4 regions of the Paenibacillus sp. SER-28 genome follow, and region 3 is predicted to be linked to each of the others. Evidence: a T-box and tRNA genes for the amino acid it is inferred to sense, from the RefSeq annotation. Region 3 holds a T-box; the other regions hold tRNA genes.
What was found. A T-box is a leader RNA that pairs with one kind of tRNA and senses whether it is charged. The one in region 3 lies ahead of argS (arginine--tRNA ligase), so its partner is inferred to be a tRNA-Arg.
Positions count from the first base shown of each region.

Region 1: it encodes a tRNA-Arg, which carries the amino acid that the T-box ahead of argS (arginine--tRNA ligase) is inferred to sense. The anticodon was not compared.
Region 2: it encodes a tRNA-Arg, which carries the amino acid that the T-box ahead of argS (arginine--tRNA ligase) is inferred to sense. The anticodon was not compared.
Region 4: it encodes a tRNA-Arg, which carries the amino acid that the T-box ahead of argS (arginine--tRNA ligase) is inferred to sense. The anticodon was not compared.

Region 1 covers NZ_JBRECM010000016.1:79,682-83,789, reverse strand. Annotated here, with positions in the region: gene ACUYLD_RS24185 (PhzF family isomerase) at 1-285, opposite strand, end outside; gene ACUYLD_RS24180 (IS4 family transposase) at 616-1,539, opposite strand; tRNA gene ACUYLD_RS24175 (tRNA-Arg) at 1,953-2,026, opposite strand; gene ACUYLD_RS24170 (DUF4870 domain-containing protein) at 2,202-2,495, shown strand; gene ACUYLD_RS24165 (hypothetical protein) at 2,815-3,174, opposite strand; gene asnB (asparagine synthase (glutamine-hydrolyzing)) at 3,338-4,108, shown strand, end outside.
Region 2 covers NZ_JBRECM010000010.1:183,190-187,297, forward strand. Annotated here, with positions in the region: gene ACUYLD_RS20595 (sugar-binding transcriptional regulator) at 52-1,089, opposite strand; tRNA gene ACUYLD_RS20600 (tRNA-Arg) at 1,359-1,433, shown strand; gene clpP (ATP-dependent Clp endopeptidase proteolytic subunit ClpP) at 1,643-2,239, shown strand; gene ACUYLD_RS20610 (PdaC/SigV domain-containing protein) at 2,365-3,468, opposite strand; gene ACUYLD_RS20615 (SIMPL domain-containing protein) at 3,708-4,108, opposite strand, start outside.
Region 3 covers NZ_JBRECM010000001.1:1,121,385-1,125,492, forward strand. Annotated here, with positions in the region: gene ACUYLD_RS05375 (MogA/MoaB family molybdenum cofactor biosynthesis protein) at 1-327, opposite strand, end outside; gene ACUYLD_RS05380 (four-helix bundle copper-binding protein) at 590-919, shown strand; T-box leader at 997-1,255, shown strand; gene argS (arginine--tRNA ligase) at 1,315-3,045, shown strand; gene ACUYLD_RS05390 (S-layer homology domain-containing protein) at 3,307-4,108, shown strand, end outside.
Region 4 covers NZ_JBRECM010000014.1:48,389-52,496, forward strand. Annotated here, with positions in the region: gene tig (trigger factor) at 1-60, opposite strand, end outside; gene ACUYLD_RS23195 (hypothetical protein) at 204-1,112, opposite strand; tRNA gene ACUYLD_RS23200 (tRNA-Arg) at 1,370-1,443, shown strand; gene ACUYLD_RS23205 (exodeoxyribonuclease III) at 1,849-2,613, shown strand; gene ACUYLD_RS23210 (hypothetical protein) at 2,702-3,316, opposite strand; gene ACUYLD_RS23215 (hypothetical protein) at 3,334-4,108, opposite strand, start outside.

The DNA of each region.
Region 1 (4,108 bases), on a different contig from region 3:
TCCAGTTTCAGCTTTTCTCTCAATTGCATAAATATAATGTGCTGCTACTGTTGCATGACCACAAATTGGAACCTCTGTTGTTGGAGTAAAAAATCTTACTTCAACATCATAATTTGAAGAATCTGTTTCAAAAATAAATGCAGTTTCCGAATTATTTAATTCTCTTGCAATTCTCTGCATCTGCTCATCTGTAAGTCCATTTGCATTTGGAACAACTCCAGCAGGGTTACCATGAAATCTATTTTTTGTAAATGAGTCTACTTGATATATTCTATATTTTTTCATAATTTCGCCTCTATAAATACTAGTTTGTCTGTCTGTTAAATCTGATATTAACATACTTTTTAGGCAGTTTCACTTAAATTAAAAGATATAATATGGCCCTTTAATAAAAACGAACTGATCCTTATTATAGAATCGCGCTCTTTTATGGAAGATTGTTATTAAACTAAAGCCGCAGTTAGCTGAAATGGTCTTCTCAATCCTTATCTAAAAGTGGAATAAATCTTTTATGATTATAGATACTTTTAGATTCTGCCACGCCTGTTGAATAACCAAAATAAGTAACTCAATTCATGAAACAAGAGGTGCACTGAAGAACGCGCCGAATCTGAATCAGCCATTCAACAGGTAGTTTTGAAGAAGAAATAGACGAGAAAATCGCGCAAAGGAAAGAACGGCATGTTGGGGCCATGAAGTCTGAGCAGCAACAAATAGCCAATTGAGCAGGACATAGACGATTAGAGCACAGAATAATTGCCCATAGACCGCATTTTCAGTCGTACCAAACAGCGTTGGAATATTCAAATGTTGCTTGATCCAACGAAAGAAGACTTCAATCTGCCATCGAGCCTTATAGATCTGTGCGATTTGTTCTGCGGTCACCTGCATTAAATCGGTAACCACCCGAATTTCCCGACCTTCAAAATCCCGAAACATCACCACACGATGACGTTGTCTGGAACGACACTGAGGGCTTCCCAACTGGCAAGTGATATCCCGAATGACGGATGAATCTGGCTTCGTAAGGCGACGTAGCGCATGAGGCTTTTCCAAATGGACGTTGTCGCGAAGCCGAATGACAAACGATTGTCCATGGGTTTTGAAGTGATCCAGACGCTCCAGTTTCCCATAAGCACGGTCCATCACCAAAATGTAGTCCGGTTGAGCCAACGCTTCACTCATGGGGCCATCATGCTTGGAGCCCAGCGTTTCGACCACCTGAAGGGGTTGCCCATTTTCTGCTCGTAAAGCGAGTAGATGGAAAAGTTCCTTAAATACGGAAAACGGGACTTCGGCGGCTTTGGTTGAAAAGCGTGAGTAGTGGACGACGGACAAGCCACAGAGAGCCGCATAATCTACGCTGGATCGATAGCTACCCCATTGTTCCAACGCAGCCATGCACCAGTATTGGAGTAAATGGTACACCGTAAACTTGCGGGCTTTGTCTTCATAACCTATTAACTTCACAACCCTTTGAACTTCTTCAGGAGTCAGCATGGATTGAAGGATAGATGTAATCGTGATAGAATTTTTCATGAGATCGTCTTCTTTCGGATTCGTTTGGATGGGACCAACGATTCTACAGAAAAGACGATCTTTTTTCTACCATTTTGTGGTTATTCAACAGGCGTGCTACTATATAAAGGTATTAGTTTACTGTATGTTTCGGAGCGGCTTGGTCACGCCTCATTAGATATCACTACCTCTACATATGCCCACCTTATGAAAGAGCTACGTGAACAGGATTCAAAACAACAGACATTTTTGAACGTTTATATAGCGTGTAAAAATCGTGTGTATAATTTGAGTAAACAGTTGTATTGATCACACCTTTTTCTAACGTTTTCTATCGTAACCCCAATAAAATAAAAAACGCCCCAAACCCTTATATATCAAGGATTTGAAGCATTTTTAATTTCGTTCAAACTTTACATATCTGAACGCTTCGACGTCCCAGGAGGGATTCGAACCCCCGACCGACGGCTTAGAAGGCCGTTGCTCTATCCAGCTGAGCTACTGGGACAAGATGGTGATCAATAAAACCTTATGTATTCAGCGCATTGATTATTATATCACATTTCGGGCAACTGTCAAAAGCATTTTTTTCATGATATAGCGAAGTGGGCTGCAAAAGGAATCATTTGGACGCTAACGGGGTATTATGTACAAAGAACCATGCATAAAGGAGGGGTTAATCTGTGAGAGGTCTTTTGTCGTCACTTTGTTATTTCAGCATTTTCTTCGCACCTTTTCTAGTGCCTGTCATTGTGTGGATTGCAGTACGGGACGAATATGTTCAGGGACATGCAAAAAAAGCTATTTTATCGCATATTTTCCCCATTATTGCGGCAATTCCGCTAGTGTATTTTATTATTACGGCGAATCATGCAGGTTCAGTGATCGGTTTTGTACTGCTATTCGTAGTGGTCTATCTCGGGGTTTTTGTTTATAACATCTACAAAGGGATTATGACGCTGCGTGAAGCGGCTTAGTTCAAAAAGAAGCCTCCTACATACCGCTAATTTGGCGGGATACGGAGGCTTCTTTAGGGTCATTTTTGATGAGTTGCTGTTGCTATTTGGTTCAATGGCTGCTTATTTATTCCCAAAGCGTTTAGGACTTCTCCGTACTTCATGTCTTACGTTTTTCTCCAGCACTTCTTCCGCGAACTCATTGTTATGAATATAACTGCTGCCTTTGTTTTTCTTATAATTCGCTTTGCCGTCTATGATTTCCCCCTCCTTTCACGCTGATCCGGCGATGGCGCCGGGGCCCAAATCAACAAAAGCCGAGGCATAGCACACCATATCCTCATGCCCCAAACTCCTTGGCGAACTCTGTGCTGAGCTGCCCATAGGAGAGCAATTCTTTTTTAAACTTCTCTCGCTCCTCACCAGCAGTAATGTGTGTAGAGTCGGTAAAAGCCTTGTCTGTCACTTCCTCAAATGCCGAATGCAGATTATTGTCGTACCAATCCAGCTCCAGATCGGCGTCATTGCGGATGATCCGTATCATGTCATAGTCATGCTGACCATCCGTCTGATCCTTGGCCGTAATATAGACCAACAGTTCCGGGTCATCTGCGGCACCGGGCCGCACCTCTACCTCAGCGCAGCGCACTCCGTCAAGTTCAGTGAAGCGGCGTATTTTGGCATCCTTGATGTAGTACATGGTCTCCCTCCTTCCTTGCGAGTAGACGGGTTGCCCCATCTGTAGTTTTCGGAACGGACAGACATTTTATGCTTCTTTTCGGCATATATACTGATGAACTGGGGATTTAGTTTTTGATTCATTCCAACACTGGATGAACACGACAAAGAGAGGATGAACAGACATGTGCGGAATTACAGGTTTCATACAGTGGAACGGAGACTTAATGCATCAATCTGAGCTGCTGCTGAATATGACACAAACGCTCTCCGATCGCGGACCGGATGCTGCGGGTACCTGGATATCCAACCCGTGTGCCTTCGGACACCGAAGATTGAGCGTTATGGACCCGGAAAATGGCGCTCAGCCCATGATCCGGCAGCTGGAGGATATCACTTATACGATTGTATATAACGGGGAAATATATAACGCGCCTGAGCTGAAAAAAGAGCTGCAACAGCGCGGGCATTTTTTCCGTACACAATGCGACACGGAGGTGCTGCTCGAATCCTATATCGAATGGGGCCCTGAATGTGTGGATCGGTTAAACGGCATTTTTGCGTTTGCGGTCTGGGATAGCGAGCGGGAGCAGGTATTTCTGGCACGGGATCGGCTGGGAGTGAAGCCGCTATTTTATAGCCAAACCGAAGAAGTATTCGTATTTGGCTCAGAACCCAAAGCACTGCTCCAGCATCCAGCGGTAGAGGCAGCAGTGGACGCCGAGGGATTGGCCGAAATTTTTATCATCGGGCCTGCACGTACCCCCGGACACGGCGTCTATTCGTCTATGAAGGAGCTACGCCCCGGGCATACGTTAACCTACAGCCGCGACGGCGTGCGCATCCATGCCTACTGGACACTGGAAAGCATTGCGCATGAGGATAACACCGAAGAAACGGCACTTAAGGTAAGAGAACTGTTGCTAGATACGGTGGAGCGGCAGCTCATTTCGGAT
Region 2 (4,108 bases), on a different contig from region 3:
TTCAAGACAGACCCGAAAGCCTGTCAAGACAACACCATTCATAAATCCATCTTAACCATTTAAATAATGACTTACAATCTCGGCAGCAGCGCCTTCGTCGGTGACTAGAATGTCTTCTTGTCCGAAACGCAGTACCGCATGAATAGCGGCCGCCTTGCTCTTACCTCCAGCTACGCCTAGAACCGTATCGGTACGCCTGATGTCCTCTAATCGAAGTCCAAGCGTCAGCATTCTGTGAACAACGACGCCATCTTCGTTAAAGTAGTAACCAAACGATTCGGCAACGGCCCCCTCACTGCTGATCTGGGCAAAGGTTTCGGGATCAAGTTTACGTCTATGTGCCATCGCTATGGCGTTGCCTATCCCGTGAATGATGATACGACTCTCGCGAATCAGGTTCAATATATCCTGAATGTTCGTATCTTCAAGCAAGGAGTTGTAAGCATGATTGCTGAGCAAATCCGGTACATGGAGCAGACGGTATTGAGCGCCTACCTTGCGAGCCATTGTGGAAGCAATTGTGTTGGCCTGCATTTCCATGCTTTCTCCCAAACCCCCGCGTGCCGGTACAAACCACCCACCCTTAAGTGGGCCATTAGAAGGTAGTGCCAGTTGTTCCGCCACGTCGGCAATCGTCGTGCCACCTGTTACAGCGACCACATCCTCGTCGTCCATAACACTCAGCAACGCTTTTGCTCCAGCGCGCCCCAGCTCCTGCTTTGTTAACGGAGAAGCATCCGAATCCCCAGGAACGACAACCACCTTCCTCAAACCATAGGCTTGACGAATCTGGTCCTCCAATTGGGACAGGCCGAACAAGTTGTTCGCAATCGGCTCCAGCTGTTCCAGCAGATCCAGTCCTGCTTTGCTCACCTTCATGCCTACACTCTCAATCTCAATTAGCCCTTGAGCTTTAAGAAGATCGGTTTCGGCGCGCAACACGCGCTCAGTCATGTTCAGTGAAGCTGCCAGTGTTCTGCGTCCAACAACATCGGACAGCATAATCTGATGCAGGATCGTGTACCTTTTTTTCAAAACATCCATGAGGTCGGGCAGAAGCTGCTTCTGTATTTCTAATATCTTTCGCATGCTTTCCACTCCCGCACACTTCTAAGTTCTGTCTCTAATGCTCTATCTCTAACTGGTCTTAAAACGTCCCGGGATAACTTTTTAAGTCCCACGTATATCTTAACCAATATTTGCTCCACATGCAAGTCTATCTGAACCTATATTTCTCAACCATTTGCCTGAATATGCGCATTTAATAAAAGCTTGCAATTCACTGCTGTATATCATATAATCATCTTTGTTTCCAATTAGCTGTTTAATTAGTTAGTTGTTTGCATTGATTGAACTATGCGCCCGTGGTCCAACGGATATGACGTAGGCCTCCGGAGCCTGAGATCGAGGTTCGATTCCTCGCGGGCGCGCCATTTTAATGAACGCATAAATGCTTCTATATAATGTTTTAACCAATAAGAGCGCTGAGGGCTCTTTTTTTTAATCATTAGTTTGACTTTCTTTGACTTTTTGTTTGAAATTGTTTATCATGTGGTTAATACGGTAACAGTTTATAAATAAGGGACGTGTAATCGGCATGTCCACCAAATCCACTAACGATATTTAAGGGAGGTTTTTTGACGTGAGCTATGTTCCTATGGTAGTAGAACAAAGTAACCGCGGCGAACGCGCCTATGACATTTATTCCAGACTGTTGAAGGATCGCATTATTTTGTTAGGCTCGGACGTCAATGACGTTGTAGCCAACTCTATTATTGCGCAAATGCTGTTTTTGGCTGCCGAAGATCCTGAAAAAGATATTCACTTGTATGTTAACAGTCCTGGCGGTTCCATTACAGCTGGTATGGCCATTTTCGATACGATGCAATACATTAAACCTGACGTATCTACGATTTGCGTAGGTATGGCGGCTTCCATGGGCGCATTCTTGCTGAATGCAGGCGCCAAAGGTAAACGTTTCGCTTTGCCAAACAGTGAAATTATGATTCACCAACCACTGGGTGGTGCACAAGGCCAGGCAACGGATATTGAAATCCGTGCACGCCGCATTCTGAAAATGCGTGACAAATTGAACCGCATTCTCGCAGATCGCACAGGCCAACCACTGGAGCGCATTGAAAAAGACACAGACCGTGACTACTTCATGTCCGCTGATGATGCCAAGGAATACGGTATTATTGATAAAGTGCTAACTAGCTCCTCTCCAGAAGGTGTATAAGAGAAGAAATTCGCCTCTCGATAGCTGGTAAATGAAAAAGCTGCCCCGGATGTTCTTATCCGGTAGGCAGCTTTTTTTGCTTTATTGTTTTTTAGGTTATAGACAATTGGAATTGTTTACTCCTACTATTCATGCTGTCCCGCAAAAGGCTTTCCGCCTTGAGGCAGCAGTTGACCGAACGAGTAGGTAAACTCCGGAATTCCATACGCGTATGGCGCATAATCATACAAATCAAACACAATTGTTACTCCACTGCTCGTCACATAAAAATTCTGATCTGCCGCCAGCTCTTTAAATTTGCCGAATCCTTCGCCAGCCTGAAGCGCATCGATTTTTTTCTTCAAATCAGCATTGAGGAACTTTTTGTAGTTCGGATTTGCCTTCAAAACGTCAGACAATTGCAGCAGTTTACCATCAGCGAGCGAGAACGTATATCCTTTACGTGCCGTCATGCCATGTGCGCCACCCGTATACGAGTAATCCTGCATAATCACACTCAGAATACCATCTTTGTTATAGGCAATTGCAAAATCATTTCCGAACTCATACGGTCTTTCTGTTGTAGCCTCTCCCTCAGACATCATCTTTTTGCCTGCTGCCAATATACCCTCTGCATGCTTTTTAAGCACATTGTTAATGGCCTGTTGAGCCTCAGGATTCAGCTGGCTGCCGCTGATTTGCGGGTACTTAATCTTGTAGGACACCTTTGCATTACTCGACGCTGGAAGTGTTTGAGACGCAATGGTGATCGGATTTAGCTGGCTTTTACTCAGCGTTACTGTTTTCTGAGCAGCATTCCATTGAGCATCTATGCCTAGATAGTCTTTCAGCAGACTCATAGGAATGTATAGCTTCCCAGCGATCTGTTTGGCATCCATACTACGTGTATTGATTCCATTGACGTTGACGTAGGCATCCGAGGAAGAAGCCATAATGTAAAGTTTATTGTACCCGCTACCTACGGTATATGTCGTTGTTTTCGCATCATAGCTTACTGGAATCCCCAGGCTGTCACGCAGTGCGGCCACCGGAATCATTGTACTCCCGTTCACTTGAACACCTTTAGCGGGCAACGTTTTACCATTCCATTGGATGGTGATTCCTGGTTGCTGTGTTGTCGCTTGTTTGATCGATGCTGCCTGGATATAGGAAACGGGAACAGCTGCGACTCCTGCTAAAATCCCTGCTGCCAGCAGTGCTGAACCCCATTTTTTCGCATGCTTACTCATATTAAGTATTCCTCCTGTTATTGATCTGTATTGTCTATGTGTGATAATTACTTTTCCTATTATATCTATACCCTATTGTATGTAGTTTACAATCTGTACACTCTCCGATTTCAATATGTACACCTAATAACCCTTAGCTATGACAGACTCATTACAAAAAGGTTTCGATATACAAAAAGAGCCAGCAAGCCAGCCTACGCATGATGCAGGCCGCTTGTGGCTTCGTTTGATGATCTGTATTAGTTCATTTCGTACTGAGCCGACACCTGAACTTTCACTGTTACTTGTCCCGATTGGATCTCTGTCCCGCCACCTGCTACGTCCAAGAGCGATTTTGACATGGCATTTTCACGTTGTGTAAAGACTTGTGCTTCTCCGCCATCTACCGTCACACTCACAAGGGCACCTAACCCGCGTTTGGCTGCTTTAGCTACAGCACTGGCTTTAGATTGTGCGCTTCCCAATGCCTTAGTAATGGCTTCCTCTTCATAAGTCGAAGGATCTTCCACGGAAAAACGTACATTATCTACGTTATTGGCTCCAGACTTGGTCGCCTCATCCAATAACTGACCAATTTTATCCAAATCTCGGTATTTGACGGAAAGTGTATGGTTGGCAGTGTAGCCTTTGAGCTTCTGCC
Region 3 (4,108 bases):
CCCAAAGCCAGGTAGTTCCTTATCCAGTAGAGAGGAGACGGCTTCATATGTAGTATCACGTGGAGAAATACCGGTACCGCCTGTCAAAAGTACAGCCTCGATGTCATTCTGTGCCGCTGCTTCGGATACTAACTGCTGAATACCTTCGTAGTCATCCTTGACGATGACATATCGAACAACCTTATATCCATTGGTTTCTAGTAGATCCATGAGCAATTGTCCCCCGGTATCTGTTTCCACGGTACGTGTGTCCGAGACAGTCACGACCATGCAATTAACCTGTTGCGGGGATTCCTGTCGATGCTCCTCTACGGAAGACATATTCATTAAAATGTTCACTCCTTGATCGATGGTTAGACATACACTTTTTACAATAGAGCAATGACTGAGTGTATGCAAGTGAGAAACAGGCGCTGAAAATCCATGTGATTAATATCCTTGCACTTACATACTGGAATATAGTACACTTCCTTACATAAGTCGGGATTGTTTTGTTTTTATTTTATTGTAAGCGCGCACATCAAATGATTAAACTCAAGGATCAGCGGGTAATAGTACAGCAGGGTCAACAACTGGGAGGTAATGTAATATGAATCATTCATACCAACAATGCGTGGATGCTTGCCTGGAATGTATGAACGCTTGCAATGTATGTTACGTAGCGAGTTTGAAGGAATATGATTTAGCTATGCTGCGTGAATGTATTCGAGTGAGTAGGGAATGTGCAGAAATATGCGGATTTGCTGCTCAAATGCTGCAGCGCGGAACGGATTTTGCCGAGCAAATCTGTGAGCTGTGCGCCAAGGCCTGTGAGGTATGTGCTGCTGAATGCAGCAAGCATTCCCATGATCATTGCAAACATTGTGCAGAAGCCTGCCGTCGTTGCGTTCAGGCATGCCGCCAATTGGTGGCAGTGTAATTACATATATGGAACTAGTGCCTGAAGAGGAAATAAAAGGTTGCTTTCTACTGAATAGGTTTGTATAATAATTGGAATTAACGTCATGGAACGGGAGAGTAGCAGCGGAGCCGTATCATTACAGCGAGCCGGAAGAGGTGGAAGCCGGTATGAGGTCCGATGTGAAGCGCACCCGGGAGACGGTTGATCCAACGAGCAGAATTTCTAGTAGATCAGCCCGGCAGACACCGTTATTAGTCATTGGAGTGAAATCGCGATTTGTGTAAGTTATCTTTAGCTGCACAACCGATTTACGAAGAGTGGTACCGCGGGGATATTGAAGTTCTCGTCTCTTGAATTATTTCAAGAGGCGGGAGCTTTTTTTGTTAGATTCTATAAAAAGAAGGAGAGAGATCATGTTAGTGAGGATTGCTGCTCAAGCGATATTGGCCCATACGGGCTTGGAGGAAAAAGAAATTTTATCTTTATTCGAGGTGCCTCCGCAGCCTGAATGGGGAGATGTAGCGTTTCCCTGTTTTGTGCTGGCTAAGAAGTTTCGAAAGTCTCCGCAGCACATTGCAATGGAATTAGCGGAGCTAGTGAGCCATGAAGAAGGTTTAACTGCTTCAGCATCGGGTGCCTACGTAAATATAACATTGGATCGATCGGTTCATATTCCGCTTATGCTTGCTGAGTTGAGCAAAGCTGATTTCCTCAGGCCCAATATCGGACACGGACAGCGGGTGGTCATTGATATGTCTTCGCCCAATATTGCCAAACCGTTTGGTATTGGTCATCTTCGCTCTACTGTTATTGGTGCTGCCTTGTATCGCATACTTGGTGAAACCGGATATGTCCCAATTAGTGTGAATCATCTTGGAGATTGGGGAACACAGTTTGGCAAGCAAATTGCGGCCTATAAAAGATGGGGAAATGAGGAGCAGCTACAACATGATCCGATTGGTGAATCGCTGAAACTGTATGTGCGTTTTCATCAGGAGGCCGAGCATGATCCAACTTTGGAAGATGAAGGCCGCGAGTGGTTCCGACGTTTGGAGCATGGGGATGCTGAGGCTCAACAACTATGGGAGTTTTTTGTTGAAGTCAGTCTGGGTGAATTTGATCGTATGTACCAGCGCCTGAACATTACATTTGACCATGTGCTGGGAGAAAGTTTTTACAATGATAAGATGCAGGCAGTTGTTGCTCAATTAAGAGCAAAGGGATTGCTGGAGGAAAGTAATGGCGCGCTCGTAGTTCGTCTGGAAGACGAGGAACTGCCGCCATGTCTTATTCTAAAAAAGGATGGGACTACCATTTATCCGACACGTGATCTGGCAACAGCGATTTATCGTCATGAAGTGATGAAGGCTGATCGGCTTCTGTACGTCGTTGGTGGGGAACAGAAGCTGCATTTCCAGCAGGTGTTTGCGGTGCTGAAATATGCAGGAGAGGCATGGGCGGAGCAGTGTGAGCATGTGCCGTTTGGATTAATGCGGTTTGCGGGTAAGAAAATGTCTACAAGACGTGGAAAAGTTGTCAAACTGGAAGAGGTGCTGGATGAAGCTATAGCCCGTGCTCAAGCCATCATTACTCAGAAGAATCCCGATTTGCAGGAACAACAGGCAGTAGCAGAGGACGTTGGTATTGGGGCGATTATTTTTGGTGACTTAAAAAACAACCGGCTGAATGAAGTGGATTTTTCGTTGGAGGAGGCGCTGACCTTTGAAGGTGAGACCGGGCCTTATGTGCAGTATACTCATGCGCGCATACGCAGCCTTCTGGAGAAAGCTCATGCTCGCGCCGATGTTGATGTTATTACTAATTCTACCGACAACGCCCTTGTCCAAGATAGCCATTCTCGTGATTTGAATGACATATCGGATGAAATGTTTGGTGACGCAGGTTGGGCGCTGCTTAAGCAGTTGGATCGTTATCACGGACAACTGATACGTGCGGCTCGCCAACTGGAGCCTTCGGTTATTGCGAGATTTGCACTGGATACGGCCCAGGCGTTCAACCGTTTTTACGCCAAGGAAAGGATTGTCGATGGTGGACGCTGGCGTATTCAATTGGCGGAACAAACTGCGGATATTCTGGCATGCGCGCTGCAACTTCTTGGTCTGAAAGCACCGAATCGGATGTAAGCAAAGAGAACAAAGGGGAGCGAGGTTTGCCGGCGGGATACTGCTACCCAGATCCGGTTCTTCCAAGGGGATACTGTAAAAGGTAATCTGTTACAGGCACTTTTGGGTATGTATAAAGATTGTGAGCAGAAAAGAGTTAGACGGGTTACACTAATCGCAGGTATTCCACTGTTTTGCAACCAATTTGTGCATATTTGAAACATTTGATGCTTTTATTGCGTCGGTAAGTATAGAAGCAAAGTAAACATGGAGGTGTATCTCATGAAAAAAAATAAAAGCGTGGCAGTTGCCCTGCTTGTCGTCTGCTCATTGGCTGTGGCTACGTCGGCTTCTGCTTTTCGTGATATAAAGGGAGCTGAACAGGAGAAGATCGTAAAGTCACTTCAGGATAAAGGAATTATCCAAGGAATAACCAAGGATAAATTTGCACCGGATCAAACGCTCACCTATGCACAAGGAGTACATTTGGTTGTTCGTGCGATGGATCTTCAGGTAATGCCTGATTTCACAACGGGTTCCTTTGCAAACATTCCGGCTTCCGCATGGTATGCTCAGTCCTATCGGATTGCGGCCCAACACCAAATTCCTTTGTCACCAGATATTGATCCAAGCACCCGTATGACAAGAGAACAATTTGCGAATATTCTGTATAAAGCAGTGAGTGCAACGGGTGAATATCCAACTGTCCGTATGTTAGTTAATGTAGCGGATGGCAAAAAATTAGATCAGGAATCAAACGCAGCAGTTCAATTCCTGCTGTTGACCAAAATTGCAAAATTGGACGAACAGAGCAACTTTAACCCGGATCGTAAAGTAACGCGGATGGAGGCAGCAGAAATGGTCTATAACGCATCCGAATTTGTACAAAGTCATAAAACGGTTGAAGCTACTCCTGAAAATCCGGCTGAGCCTGTAGATCCGGTTCAACAAAATAATATTAGTATGAGCATAGAGAAGACAAATGACCAGCAGAACAAAGTGACAATCACCCGTCTGCAGGCACCTAATCCAGGTTACGGCATTGAAGTGGATCACATCGACTACGTAGATGATACGAATGCAG
Region 4 (4,108 bases), on a different contig from region 3:
GTCAACCTCAACTTCAAGAACCCCAAGGTTCTTCTCTATTTTCTCCCAAGTTGCTTTCATTTTATGCTTTCCCCTCCAACAAAATCTTCACTTAGTTTTCATTACAATCAACGCACACAAAATAACCACTATAGTATATCTAACATTACTGTCTTTTTCAAGAGCAGCCCTTTGAATGCTTCACAGGTAAACGTTTCCGGTCATTAAGGAGTGTTCATTCCCGCCGCTACGAATAGTCGCATCGACCGATACGCCTGCTCAAAACGGAAGCGCAGCGCATCTGTAATGCCATATATAGCCCGGGTTTCTTCCTCATTATTATTTCCGTTCAAACTTTCCGAAACCGTCTGATGGAGTGCTGCAGCCCAAATATCCGGCATCCCGTCCTCTTCCACCAACATTGATCTATAATCTTTCGTACCGTATACTGCCATCACAAACTGTGACCACAGCTCCTGTGCGAAATAGAATAGTGTAGGCTCGTGCACCTCAGTCTGATCGGCCACCCGTTCCAAAATACGCATAATCGACTCTGGAAAATCACCTGGCTGTAACGGAACCGTTTCAATGTCGATTTCCGCTTGTTCATCACCCCGTCTGATTTCTATCGTCCCTTCCATTCCGCGTCGTCGCATTGTCTGTAGAACACGGAATTGAAGTAAAGGATGGATTTCCCGTTCCGTAATCCAGCGAAGCAAGGCATCGTCGATTTCTGGCAGTTCCAGATAGGACAACTGCTCCAACGCTAAAATCGTCTGTTCGGATAAGGGTTCATCCATAGCCATCCGCAACAGCTTGTTGCCGTAGCCTGCATCCTGCTCCTGCTTAAAGCGTGCATGACGGCGAGCTAACTCTACTTCACTGACCTCTTCTTCCACAGCGTCCGTTACCGCCCCGCTGTCAGCGTACTGTGGAAATGCAGCTTCCAGCCATTGTAATAGAGCGTTCCATTCATCGTATTGCTTCTGCTCCTGTCCCTGACACTGCATTAAAAAACGCAGCATCGCCATCGCCTCTCCGTAACGTTCGTTTTCAAGCATCACAGTAAGTTGAATTTGATAATAGTCCAGTGTCTTCGGAAACAATACAATATTATTTTCTTTTGTCGTCACCTTGGAGTCCTTTATTCAAGGCACCCCCTCTCCTTCGCAAGCTCAAGTATTTGTAGATTATATGAGAAACAGTAGCCGAAGTCCAACCACTCGTCTTACACATATTCACCTGTATTCTAACATACCCTTTTATAAGGCAAAAAAAACTACGTCTACTCAGAATTTATGCTGTATAAAGCCTAAATAAGCGATATATGCAAAATAAGACTTGAATTTCTTTTATACATATGATATATTAATATTCGCTTGAATTTTATGTCCCAGTAGCTCAGCTGGATAGAGCAACGGCCTTCTAAGCCGTCGGTCGGGGGTTCGAATCCCTCCTGGGACGTCATAACAAGAAGCTTCCATAATGGAGGCTTTTTTTGTTCTCATGAGATAAACCACGGGGGAACGTCGGGTCATCGCTATCGTTAGCCTATACTTCGCAGCCGACCATAGGAAGAGTATCTCTCTTGATAAATTACACCAAAAATAGCTTCCGCAAGGGAGCTTTTTTTCATTATAAATAATGTAGAAAGATTAGTCTGCCCAACGCTACTTTAGGCGCTGGTTTCAAGTCTCTACTCTTTCAAAAAAACGCAGAAATTGCTATCATCTATCATGTTGCACCATTTCAGGACCATTTTGATGAAAAACCTTTGAAGTCCAGTTAGAAGATATTTATAAGCTTATGTCAACAAAGGACACACAAATCACATCGCTTGACCGCGTGAATTAGCAAGGAGATTAACAAATGAAATTAATATCTTGGAATGTAAACGGCTTAAGAGCCTGTGTGACCAAAGGGTTTTATACTTATCTAAAAGAAACAAATGCCGATATTTTTTGCGTACAGGAAACGAAGCTTCAAGAAGGCCAAATCCTCATGGAGAACATGGAGGAATACACACAATACTGGAATTACGCTGAGAAAAAAGGATATTCCGGCACGGCTATTTTCACCAAAATCAAGCCGCTCTCTGTGCATTATGGACTTGAGGAAAACGAAGAACCAGAGGGCCGAACCATAACTCTGGAATTCGAAAAATTTTATCTCGTCAATGTGTACACACCGAATACCAAACGGGACTTATCCCGACTGCCCTACAGACTGGAATGGGAAGACCGTTTTCGCAGCTACCTGCAACAACTGGATGCTTTGAAGCCTGTCATCGTTTGTGGAGACTTGAACGTAGCTCATCAGGAGATCGACCTCAAAAATGCCAAGGCTAACTACGGAAATGCCGGATTCACACCTGAGGAACGGGAACGCATGTCACAGCTGCTAGACGCCGGATTTATAGATACCTTCAGATCCTTTTATCCTGACCGGACGGATGTTTATTCCTGGTGGTCCTACATGCCAAAGGTGAGAGAAAGGAATATCGGCTGGCGGATTGATTACTTCCTCGTCTCGGAGAGACTTCGTCCGCTTTTGATGGATGCGAGCATTGATTGTCATATTACAGGCAGTGACCACTGCCCTGTGATATTGGATTTGCAAGATATTTCAGCATAGGCCCCCCCTGTCCTGACACAAGGATTTATGAAACCTTAAAAAGCCGTTATGCTCTGCTATGGCAGCATGACGGCTTTAATTAATGGAGCTATGTCCCCAAATATACCTCGATACGGGAAATCAACCGATCTCTCAAATCTTGCGCTTCTTTTTGATCTAATACAGCCTGGCATATCGTCTTCTTTTCGCCACTGACGTAATGCAGTACATATTGGGTCACTCTGCATTCCGGTGCATAAGTATCCTTACGATCCGTATTAAAATAGGTCACCTGGCAGCTTCCGAGAAAACAGAAAGATAGCTCACCTGTAGCTGTGAACAGCCAGCCTGGCAGCTTGGGCTCCAGCCTCAAGGATAGTCCCCTATGATCATAGCCAAACGGCTGCCCCGCCAGACTTTCATTCACCTTATACATACCCAGCTTCCTGTCGTAAAGCCCACTCTGCCTGATTTGCCGATATAGCTCCTGCCCATTTACAATGTCGCCAACCACTTTCATAGCCCGGGTTGGTCCCTCTAGAAAATATGGGGTATCCTTACGTTCGAAGGAATGTATGTTTACGAGCTTGCCCCCGCAGTCATCCTCCTGTACCTCGAATTCTCTGGCTTCATAATAAAAGAAAGTTGGATATATCCCCTCACCGATAAGCAGAGCCTTATCCATCCCCTGTTGGAGTTTACGTTCAGCTTGGCCCAAAAACACCAGTACATCTTCAAACGCTAATGGTGTTTCTGCCCCTTCAATCCAAAACGAACCGTTTCGCGATACGCTTCTCTAGCATCCGAAATCCGTGACCAGAAGCTGTAATCCTTACTTTCATCCCTGCAATCAGCCTCATCCGAATCGTGGTAGTATTCCTCCATTGCGAGCTTCAGCTGTTGGATCAACTTAGCAACTTCTCGCGGCAACCGTAGCACAGAATCGCCCGAAAGCTTCACCTGTGCATGTATTAAAAATCTTACAAGTCGCTGTAATTCACACAGTTCACTGAATCCAGAAGCAAACAGCCCCGGAAGTCCGTTCATGGAATCATTCCATCCCGGCTTGCCCGCCTCCATCTCAATTCCCAAGCCCTCTGGGTCCAGCGTGGACAGCTTGATGGCTGCTAATGACAGCAGCTTTTCATATAAATTTGACTTATAAATCTCTCCGCTTCCATGTTCGGTTCGAACCCAATGAACATCGCGATCCCGGGCGTGCAGCTGAGCTTCTTTCTCCTTGCTCTCTACGACCGCCCCGTACTGACAGATACGTCCGTCCTTCATCTGCACGCATTTGTTTCGACGTGGCTGTACCCATGCCGGACTGTCGTAATACATGTACTCTCGGGTTGCGAGCAAGAGTTCCTCTTGTTTGTCTGGATAGATACTTAGATAACTTTCGATTAGATCCATGTTATATGTCCAATGGTCGATCCAGAAACCTTCACCAAAATCAGCCTCATAGCATTGTTCGGAATGCTTGAGAGCTTCGGTTACAAACGTCTCAACCGTT